DNA from 2 places in the Lactobacillus panisapium genome. Region 1 is predicted to be linked to the other one. Evidence: riboswitches for the same ligand, from Rfam matches in the RefSeq annotation. Region 1 holds a riboswitch; the other holds the start of a gene.
The links. A riboswitch is a leader RNA that binds a small molecule or an ion and turns the genes downstream of it on or off. The one in region 1 is predicted to bind thiamine pyrophosphate.

Region 1 (5,581 bases):
CCTTATTCAGTAAAACGCAGCACTTAACGCTTTTAGCACCACGCTTTTGGAGCAAATCCTTCATATATTTCAAGGTTAATCCGGTATCAACGATATCTTCAACGATTAAAACATCACGATCTTTGACATCTGTTGCCAAGTCAGAAATGATTTTTACTTCGCCAGAAGATTCAAAACTATCGCCGTAACTAGAAACGTCCATAAAATCAATTTCTTCTTTGACGTTCATTTCACGCACTAGGTCAGTTAAAAAGAAAATTGCTCCTTTTAACGCACCTATAACTAACGGCTTTTTACCAGCATAATCTTCAGTTAATTGCTTACCCAATTTGACACACATTTGGTGAATATCATCTTCGGTAAACAATTTATGATCAATAATATTATCAATATTGTCGTTTTTCGGCATTTATTTACCCTTCACTTAAAACTCAAAATTCCTAATAAAATCGATTATATCATTTTTAATATGAAAAAGTAGCTCGTTTTAAACTTTTTTAGCAGTTTTGTACCCAAATTACGGACAAAATTGTTAATTTTGCTAAAAGCAGTAGGATTATTTCAGAAATAGCTTAAATTACTGCTTTTTGCTACAATGAGACATAAGGTTTAATAAGCGAAAGGTCAATTACAACGATGGAAAAAGAACAAGAAATAAAAATGCTCAAAGCTTTTTCGGATGCTAATTCAACTTCCGGCTTTGAAGGTGAATTCGTTAAGCTTTTTACTGATACAGTAAAGGATATTGCTGATGTAAAAGTTGATGGGATGCTCAACGTTTACGCTGCTAAAAAAGAAAATCAGGCTGGTCGGCCAATCATTCAGCTTGATGCCCACTCTGATGCCGTGGGTTTTATAACTCAGGCAGTTAGACCAAACGGAATGATCAAGTTTGTTCCGCTTGGCGGCTGGGTTAAATATAATATTCCAGCTTTACGGGTAAAGATTAGAAACCGTGACGGTGAATATGTTCCTGGCGTAGTGGCAACTAAGCCACCGCACTTCATGACTGAAGAAGAACGAGACAATGTACCAGAAGTAGAAGATATGTCAGTTGATGTTGGTTCTAGTTCTCGTGAAGAAACAATTAATGACTATAAAATTGATACGGGTTGTCCCATTTTTGTTGACGTCAAGTGCGAATACAATGAAAAAACCGGTCTTTTCTTCGGTAAGGATTTTGATGACCGTTTCGGTGCAGCTGCAATGGCTGATGTTTTGGATAATCTCAACGGCGAAAAGACTGACTTTAACGTTGTAGCCGCACTTTCAAGTCAAGAAGAAGTCGGCTTACGGGGAGCGTACGTAACAGCTAGAAGTATTAAGCCAGACCTAGGGATTGTGCTTGAATCATGTCCAGCAGATGATACATTTACTCCAAAATGGCTTTCTCAAACAGGCTTAAAGCGTGGACCAATGCTGCGTGATATGGACACTTCATTTTTACCTAATCCAAAATTCCAACAATACGCATGTGAATTAGCGGATAAAAACAATATTCCATATACTCGTTCGGTTCGGACCGGTGGCGGACAAGATGGTGCAGCAATTTACTATGAAAATGGTGCGCCAACAATTGTTATCGGAATTCCAGTGCGTTACGAGCATTCGGCCTACTGCTTTAGCGCATATCAAGACTTTAAGGCCTCAGTTGACTTAACTTGTGCAATTATCCGTGATTTAACTAAAGAAAAGTTGGCTAGTTTTAGTCAATTTTAATTAAATTGCTAGTTAATTGAATAACTTAAAATGTCTGCTTGATATTGTGTTATAATAGGCAAAAAGATAAGAAAGTCACTAGGGGTGCCACATTTAGCTGAGAAATACCCTCCGAACCTGAACAGGACAATACCTGCGCTAGGGAAGTGTTATTAAGTATATTAGAGTACTCCTACTGACTTAGAATGTTAGTTAGGAGTATTTTTATGTTTACAAGATCATCAAAATGGAACGTTAAAGCAATTATCCTGATTGCTTTAATTGGAATTATTATGGGAGTAATCTACACTTATGGATTTAATTGGGCTTACAATTTAATTAAGTTATTACTGCTTCCGACCGGCTTTGCTCCGGTAACAGATACTGTTTTTTCTGGATTATGGCTAATGGCAGCTCCTTTAGCGATGTATTTCGTGCCAACGGTTGGTTCAGGAACAATTGGTGAAACATTGGCAGCAGTTGTCGAAATGGCAATTGGCGGCCAATGGGGCGCAGTAACAATTTTGTCTGGTGTGATTCAAGGTGCAACTAATGAAATTGGCTTTTTCCCGCAAAAAAGTCGGTATCAAGCATTTTCTTGGCAAAGCGTACTAACAGGGGCCTTTTTTGCCGGCCTTGGTAGTTTCATTCCAACGTATTTTTTGTACGGTTGGAGTAAGTATAGCATCCAACTGCAAGTTATCATGTTTATTACTTGTATACTCTCTGCGCTTGTCTTTGACGGCGTTTTGGTAAAATTGATTACTAACTTATTTGATCAGGCATTAAAGCCCAAAATTGCTTAAATTAAAATTAGCACCGCAAAATATTTTTTGCGGTTTTTTTATAAAAAAGACTAAGAAACACAAATTAGTTTGCGAAAATCATGGACGTAGAATTCAATAAAAATTATAATATTCCTTTATGAAAACCAAAAAGTTTTAATAAATAATAAGTTTAAGGAGAATTATGACTACAGAGATAACAAATTGGCGTTCATTAGGTGGCTATGTTAGTTCGGATGGAAGAAAGGTTAAAGAAGGGCTGCTTTTTCGTTGTGGTCAACTATTTGATTTAACCGATGAACAAAAAGATCGTGTTCAGAACTACTACAAAATAAAGCGACTGGTTGATTTTCGCGGTGATGAGGAGAGACAAGAATATCCAGACTATCTTTGGTCAGAATTAGATTATGAAATAATTGATGTGCTGAAAGATACTGGCACAAATCAGGCTAGTGTTGATGAAATCGTTTCGGCCAACAGCAATGTTGAACAGGACATGTTGAAAACCTATGAAGAATTAGCATTGGCAGAATCTGCTAAGCAAGGCTATCACGACTTTTTGCTAACGTTAATGACTGATCCAGTTCCAGTTGCCTTTCATTGTTTTGCCGGTAAGGATCGAACAGGGGTAGCTGCAGCCTTAATTTTAAAGAGCTTGGATGTTAGTGAGGAGCAGATTTTCACCGACTACTTAAAAACAATTTCTGCTCGTAAAAAAGCTAACGAAGAAATATTAGAATACTTAAAAGATAAGATGGATCCTAATAACCTCAATGATGTAGCAATTGCGTTAACTGTTGAACGCCAATACCTGGAAAGATACTTTTCAACCGTTAAAAAGCATTACGGTGATTTTGATCACTACTTTACTGACGGCTTGAAACTGCCACAAGATTTTAAAGAGCAAATGCAAAAGAATTACTTGGTTTAACTTAATGAAGTTGACTGATTGAGCGTGGAGAGAGCAAAAATTATGAACCGAGAAGATTATATTAAAAGTTTGAACCTTGAGCCTCACCAAGAAGGAGGTTGGTTCCGTCAAATATATACTAGTGATGAGCAGTTCTTTGCTCAAGATAGTCAAGCAGATAGATTTTACTACACTTCAATTTATTTCTTACTTGATGATCAGAGCTGTTCCCATTTTCACCGCTTAAACCATGATGAACTATGGTATTATCATGACGGCACGGCGATTACAATCCATTGTATTGCTCCAGATGGTCATTATTATGCAGTTAAATTAGGTAAAAGAATTGACCAAGGTGAAGTCTTGCAATTTAAGGTACCAAAAAACACCATCTTTGCCTCAGAAGTCACGGAACCAGATAGTTTCTGTCTAGTTAGCTGCATGGTTTCTCCTGGCTTTGACTATCATGATTTTGAAATGCCCCACAAACAAGATTTGTTAAAACAATATCCAGATTATGCTGAAGTAATTAAGCGGCTGGCAAATGATTAAAATGAATAAGAAAACGCCAAATTCTAAAGCTAGAATTTGGCGTTTTTTGATGCTAATTTGGTTTATCAGTTTTTTATCTAATATTTTCGCTTAAAACAGAGTGTACCTTAGTGGTGAGCATGTCGATGGCGACATTATTTTCGCCGCCTTCAGGGATGATAATGTCTGCATAGCGTTTGGTTGGTTCAATAAATTGGTGATACATTGGCTTAACTGTATCTAAATATTGTTCAATGACCGAATCAATCGATCTGCCCCGTTCCTTAATGTCACGCTCTAATCGTCTGATAAAACGAATATCATCATCCGTATCAACGTAAACTTTAATATCCATTAAATTACGAATCTCTTCACTTGCCAGTACTAATATTCCTTCAAGAATAATAATATCGGCAGGCTCGATATGGATAGTTTCTTTGCTTCTTGTGTGTTCTTTGAAGTCGTAAACGGGCATTTCAATTGGCTCGTATTGTAATAACCGATTTAATTGCTCCTCTAAAAGGGGAATATCAAAAGCATCAGGGTGGTCATAATTGATATTCTGTCTGATGTTCATCGGAATACCAGTATTATCTTTGTAATATGAATCTTGCGTCATAATTAAGACATGTTCATTTTCCTGCATTTGGTCAACAATTTTGTGAGCGATGGTAGTTTTACCGCTGCCTGAACCACCGGTAATTCCTATCACAACGGGTTTTTCAAGTTTAGACATTGAGACACTCCTTTTTATCAAATAACATTTTACTTTACTTTTCCTTGAATTACCAACGGTTAAGGTAAAAAACATCTTTTTCTTCATAAAAAAAACCAAAATTTATGGTTTAATCTGTCATTTTTTTCTCTATGATGAAGATGTGAAGAAAATAACTTGGTTGAATTAAATAGGTGAGCAAAATGAATTATAACTTGATGCCAGTCAAATACTTTATTGATGTGGTGCAGACTAACGGCTTTATTTCAGCGGCTAAAAGAAATTATGTTTCTGAAACTGCCGTTAGTACAGCAATTAAAAAACTTGAAAGTGAATTAGGCCAAAAGTTGTTGAATCGGTCTGCAGGAGAATTATCGTTAACCCCGGTGGGAAAGGAATTTTACCACAGAGCGGTTGAAATTGTTGATTTGTATACAGAAATTTGGCGTCATCCCGATCCTCATCCTGACCAATTATTGCGGATTCATTTCTTTCAGGGATTAGAAAACGAAACCGCTAAGTTTGCCGCTAAATTGCCATCGTCTTATGAAATTAGTTTTGATGAAGAAAGTTTATCTACAGGGATAAAGCGATTAATCAACGGTAACTTTGATTTGCTAGTTGGCTTCCAACTTGCTTTCGTTGGTAATACTAAAATCTTAAGTTGGCCCTTTGAAAAAGTTAGCTTTGATTTATTGTTTAACAAGCAAGAATGCGAACAATTTCACGGAGAAATAAAAGATTTAGCGCAAAATTGCACGCTTTATATGCAAAACTGGAAGACAACTGGAATAATGGATATTCAAACGGCGATGTTAGATGCCTATAATCGTGATGGCTGGGGGCACGGAACAGTTGCGGAAGTCAATAGCTTTGCTGCCGCTTGCTTGAAAGTAAATTTCGGTGGCGGGATGACTATGGTTCCACATTCATTTACTTTGC
Region 2 (5,581 bases), 360 kb from region 1:
AATTATTGTTATCCTGCTCATCGCAATTTATATTGCAATCTATAACGGCTTACAAAAAGCTAAAGTTTACACTGACGAATCTTGGAGCCAGATTGATGTGCAATTAAAACGGCGCAATGATTTGATTCCTAATTTAGTTGAAACTACTAAGGGCTATGCCAAGCATGAAAGTGAAACTCTGGAAAGAGTTGTTCAATTGCGGAACCAGTTGACTGCTATTCCAAGTGATGATCATGCCCAAACGCTAAAGGTTTCTAACCAAATTTCTGATACTTTGAGATCAATCTTTGCTTTATCGGAAAATTATCCTGATTTAAAAGCTAACCAGAACTTTGCTCAACTGCAGGAAGAATTAACCAACACTGAAAATAAAATTGCTTATTCACGGCAACTTTACAATTCATCTGCAGCTCTTTACGATCAAAAGTTGTTAACTTTTCCTTCCAATATCGTTGCTAATATCCACGGATTCCGCAAAGTTGATTACTTACAAACGAGTGAAGCTGAAAAAGAAGTACCTAAAGTTAAATTTTAAGCAATAGGTCAATTTTATGTTATTTCAACAAATTGCCAGCAACAAACGCAAAACTACTGGCATCTTGATTTTATTTGTCATTATTCTCGCCTTAGTTGGTGCCGGATTAGGTTTTATCTGGGGCAATCGACCTTTATTAGGGGTAATTATTGCGCTTATTTTTAGTGCGATTTACATGTTAATTGTCTTGCCTAATCCCGCTAATATGGTTATGAGTCTAAATCATGCCCAAGAAATTCATGAACAAGACAACCCCGTTTTATGGCACGTTGTTCAAGATATGGCGCTAGTCGGCAAAGTACCAATGCCACGCGTTTTTATTATCAATGATCCTAGTCCTAATGCTTTTGCAACCGGACGGGATCCAAACCATTCTGCGGTTGCTGTCACCCAGGGCTTACTTGACATGATGAATCGCGAGGAACTTGAGGGCGTTTTAGGTCACGAAATCTCACATATTAGAAATTATGATATCTTGGTTTCCACTATTGCAGCCGTACTGGTTGGTGTCATTTCATATTTATCAGGTATTGCCAGTCGCTATATTTGGTGGATTGATGATGATCGCGACAGTGACAACGATAATGGCAATACTATTGTCGTTATTTTCAAAATCGTGGCGATCATTTTTGTACTTATTTTAGGACCTATTTGTGCCAGTCTTGCTCAAATGGCTTTATCACGCAACCGTGAATATTTAGCAGATGCTTCTTCAGTTGAGTTGACCCGTAATCCTCACGGTTTGATTTCTGCTTTGACAAAAATTGACGGTTCTGACCCCATGAAAGCTGCTGATCCAAGTAGTGCTGGCATGTATATCGAAGATCCGCTACGTAAACGACATGGTCTTACCCACTTATTCGACAGTCACCCGCCTACAAGTGACCGAATTAAACGTTTAGAAAAAATGTAACTTAAAAAGGAGCGCTCTGCAAAATAGTCCGCTCCTTTTTTGATAAAAATATTGCTCTTACTTTAAATTGATATTGGCTTGTCTAAACAGTTCCGCACGCATTTGTACCGGCGTTTCATGGTAATATTCATTAAACTTTTTGTAAAAGAATGATTTACCGTTATAACCGACCCGCGCGATGATTTCTTTAACCGAAATGTCAGGCCGAGCAAGCAAATTGCGTGCCTCCTGCATCCGGCGTTCATCAACATGTTCAACAAAGCTCTTACCAGTTTTTTGCTTAACTAAACTGGAAAAGTAATTCGGGTTGAGTCCAAAGTGTTCTGCTGTTTTATTTAAAGTAATATCAGTATAGTTTGCATCAATGTAACGCTCTAACGCCGTTTGCGCAAACTTATGTTGATTAGCTGGCGCTGTTTCCAGGTCTTGATTTCTAATTGCCGTAATCACAAGTATTCGCAATTCGGCTGCAATAATACTGCGCGTAAAAAGATTGTGGTTTAAATATTCATCAATAACTTTTTTCATTAACTGACTCGGGCGCGACATTTGTGAGCAGCGCAAACTTAATAGTCTCTTAGTCTTGAGAATCTGAACAAGCTGTTCGGCTACTTTTTGTTCACGTGAATTGAGCGTTGTTTTTTCTCCCAGAAAATCCGCGCAATTAACCTTTGAACTAAATTCTAATTTGACCAAAAGATCATTTTTCCCTTGTTTTTCGACCTCATAGCCACATTTTTCTTGCAAAAACAGCAAATTACCCGCTTTTAAAGTTAAGTTTTGTCCGTTAATTTTAGTTTTTGCCATGCCTTCAGCTTCGTACAAAATTGTGGGATTGCTGGTTTGGTACCGGTGAATGCCCGTATTATGATTTTCAAGGTAAACCCTAAACAGGTTAAAGGCCTTGTTTCCGGGCTTTAGCCGGACTTCATTCGTATCCGCATTAGTTGAATCCAATACACTTACCAAATATTGTTCTAGCTTAACTGCTGCCATGATGTCACCTTCTAATTAGTAATTTATTTTCATAATTTTATTATATAGCAAAAAGCGCCGCTATTTATATGTTTTTAACATCTGTGATAGAAGTTGAGCCTTAAGTGCTATTAACGGCGCCTAATTTGCCGCAACTAGACAAGAAAATTGCTTTTATGTATAATTGACCTGAAATATTGGGGTGCCATCTTGGCTGAGAATATACCCACTGAACCTGCTATGGATAATGCCAGCGAAGGGAAAAGCACTGAATTTTAACGTCGCCTGGCTTTTATGCCATAGCGACTTTTTTAGATTGGTTAAAAAATTGCTGAAAACTAAAAACCTTACTTTTTCATATGATGAAAAAAAGCCTATTTTGCAAGATGTTAATCTTAATATCCCGACGGGCAAATTTTCCTTATTAATCGGGCCAACAGGTTGCGGTAAATCGACGCTATTAAAAATTTTAGCTGGCCTTTATCCTAAATATGCTGGTAAAGTTAGTGGAACTGTCGATCTTAATGGGCTTAAGAGTGCAATGATGTTTCAAAATGCTGGCGAGCAATTCACAATGGCAACACCACGTGAAGAGATCATTTTTGCACTTGAAAACCTGAAAATCGACCGTGAGCACTACTCAAAACGATTGCAAAAAGCAACTTCTTTTACCCAGATCGACCAGCTGCTTGATCAAAAAATCAATACTATGTCTGGCGGTGAGCAGCAACGAGTAGCTCTTGCTGTTTTAATTGCAATGGATGTCGATCTTTTTCTGCTTGATGAGCCTTTTGCAAGTTGCGACCCTGCTGCCCGCCAATTTTTAATTAAAAAGTTGGCTCATCTTCGTGACTTAGGAAAAACAATTATTCTAAGCGACCATGTTCTAGCCGATTATGAGGGTATTTGTGACTGTTTGTTTAAATTTACCGGTCACCAGGTTACTGCCTTAAGCACTGCCGAAAAAAAGCAGCTTCTTCAGCAAAATGACCACCACGAGCATTATTCTTTTGCCCTACCAACTAATGAAACAAGCTGCTTTGAACTTACTAATACCTTAATTAAGCAGAACCGGTTACTGCTAAAACAGGAGCACTTAAAGATTGTGGCAGGCAAAGCCACCCTAATCACTGGCCCTAATGGTGTGGGGAAAACATCGCTTTTCAATGCGCTAACCAAGATGCTCACATACACTGGTAGTTTGACTTACCGCCAAAAAGAAATTCGCAACTTGCGCATGCGAAAATATTTGCGTCAAGTCGGGCAGATATTTCAAAGTGCAAGTGATCAATTTATTAACGTTTCCGTTGAAGATGAACTTAACCTCAGTAAAAAAATGCGCACTAGCAACTTTTATTCCGATCAAAAAATCGCGAAAGAGGTGAAAGACCTTGATCTTGACCAGACACTAGACCAAGTCGTCTACTCACTTTCGGGCGGTCAACAAAAGAAATTACAAATTTTATTAATGCTAATTGCTGATCAAGACGTTTTATTAATTGATGAGCCCTTAAGCGGCTTAGATCACGAATCGGCACAAAAAGTAATGGGTCTGTTGCGCGAAAGCCAGGAAAAAAGAGGGCAGACACTTCTAATTATCAGCCATGAACTAACTAATTTGGCAGATTGGTGCGATTACCACCTTGTATTTGACCAGCAACAATTAACATACGTAGACGAGTGAGGCTTGTTATGAATCCCAGTTTTAAATTCATTGTCGCTTTAATTATTTCGGTTGAAATATCTTTTAAAACCAGTCTAATTACCAATGTGCTAATTATCGGCTTTTGCACGTGCTATTTACTTTACTGCCACATGAAAGTTAAAAATCTCCTGTTAACTTTTACCGTGCCGTTAATTGCGGCCTTTACCGTGTTTGCCACACTCTACTGGTTTGCACCTCAGCCCAATTTAACCAACGCTTTAAGTCTTTCTAGCAGAATCTACGTCTATACGCTGACAATATGCTGTGTCGCCCAAAAAACTAGTGCCGAAGAATTGGCGCGTTCATTTGAACAGAATTTTCATTTACCTAGCAAATTCGCATACGGGGTCCTAGCAGCACTCAACATTATTCCACGCATGCAAACTGCCGTTAAACAAATTCGCACAGCGGCAATGATGCGTGGCGTTTATCTTAGTTTTTGGTCTCCCGTTCTCTATTTTAAGGCTATCCTAGTCGCGCTTAACTCGGCCGAAAACTTGGCACAGGGAATGGAATCGCACGGCTTTCGCGAAGATGCCAAGCGCTCGGTCATCGTGGCTGTTCCCGTTAAACGCAGCGATTGGTTATGGGCCGCTGGTCTTTTATTAGCCACTAACGTTGCCTTATTTACATTAAAATAATAAAAGAGCGGCAGTGATGTTTTAACCACCACTGCTGCTCTTTTTAGCTAGAGTTTATTGTGCCAAAGTATAACCTTCGACTTTTGCCTTAATTCCTTTATCAGTGCTAAAGAAGATTTGCGGTTGATTCTCGGTATAATAACGCTCTGAAAAGACCAGTTCACCATCATTTAAGAAGAACTCAATCGAACTCGTATCAATGAAGATATGCAGTTTTAAGCTTGCGCTAGTCTGGAGATTACCATAGCGTTTATCATCCCCATCAGGTTTATCAGCGCGGATAACCGTTACTTGCCCAGTTTTTTTATTCCAAGTTAATGAAACCAAATCTTGCTGTTTGCTCTCGAGCGTAAAACTAATTTCATTACCCGACCAAGATGACGTATTGGCTTCAAAAAGCAGTTCACAATGCTGCGGATCCGGCGTCGTGACCTCAAGGGATGTTACCACTCCCTCTTCAGCCATAATTTTTTCAGTTCGCAAACTCATTAATTCAGCAATCGGCTTCATATACAAATGACCAGAAGCATAACTTAATTCCCGCGGAACTGTCAGCGCACCCGACCAGCCGTCGGCTTGTTCCGGGAAGCTGGCATTCCACATATCCATCCAGCCAATTAAAATCCGCCGATGATCTGGGGCAAGCATTGTTTGGGCTGCATAAAAATCATGTCCATGGTCTAATTCTGTAAACGCCCCGTGAGTAAATTTGTTCTGCTGATAATCCATTTTGCCACTAAAATAGCCTGTTTGAAACTCGTTTAAAAAGCGTAAACCATCGGGTTCGATGCCTTGCGGCGAACACAATAAAA

Region 2: another riboswitch for thiamine pyrophosphate. It lies ahead of GYM71_RS00860 (ATP-binding cassette domain-containing protein); the one in region 1 lies ahead of GYM71_RS02725 (ECF transporter S component).

Annotation. Positions count from the first base shown of each region.
Region 1 covers NZ_CP048268.1:542,966-548,546, forward strand. The annotation lists gene hpt (hypoxanthine phosphoribosyltransferase) at 1-409, opposite strand, end outside; gene GYM71_RS02720 (M42 family metallopeptidase) at 637-1,719, shown strand; TPP riboswitch at 1,790-1,881, shown strand; gene GYM71_RS02725 (ECF transporter S component) at 1,926-2,504, shown strand; gene GYM71_RS02730 (tyrosine-protein phosphatase) at 2,668-3,414, shown strand; gene GYM71_RS02735 (cupin domain-containing protein) at 3,457-3,945, shown strand; gene udk (uridine kinase) at 4,019-4,660, opposite strand; gene GYM71_RS02745 (LysR family transcriptional regulator) at 4,843-5,581, shown strand, end outside.
Region 2 covers NZ_CP048268.1:182,214-187,794, reverse strand. The annotation lists gene GYM71_RS00875 (LemA family protein) at 1-535, shown strand, start outside; gene htpX (zinc metalloprotease HtpX) at 552-1,448, shown strand; gene GYM71_RS00865 (AraC family transcriptional regulator) at 1,506-2,444, opposite strand; TPP riboswitch at 2,612-2,702, shown strand; gene GYM71_RS00860 (ATP-binding cassette domain-containing protein) at 2,752-4,107, shown strand; gene GYM71_RS00855 (energy-coupling factor transporter transmembrane component T family protein) at 4,116-4,769, shown strand; gene GYM71_RS00850 (glycoside hydrolase family 32 protein) at 4,824-5,581, opposite strand, start outside.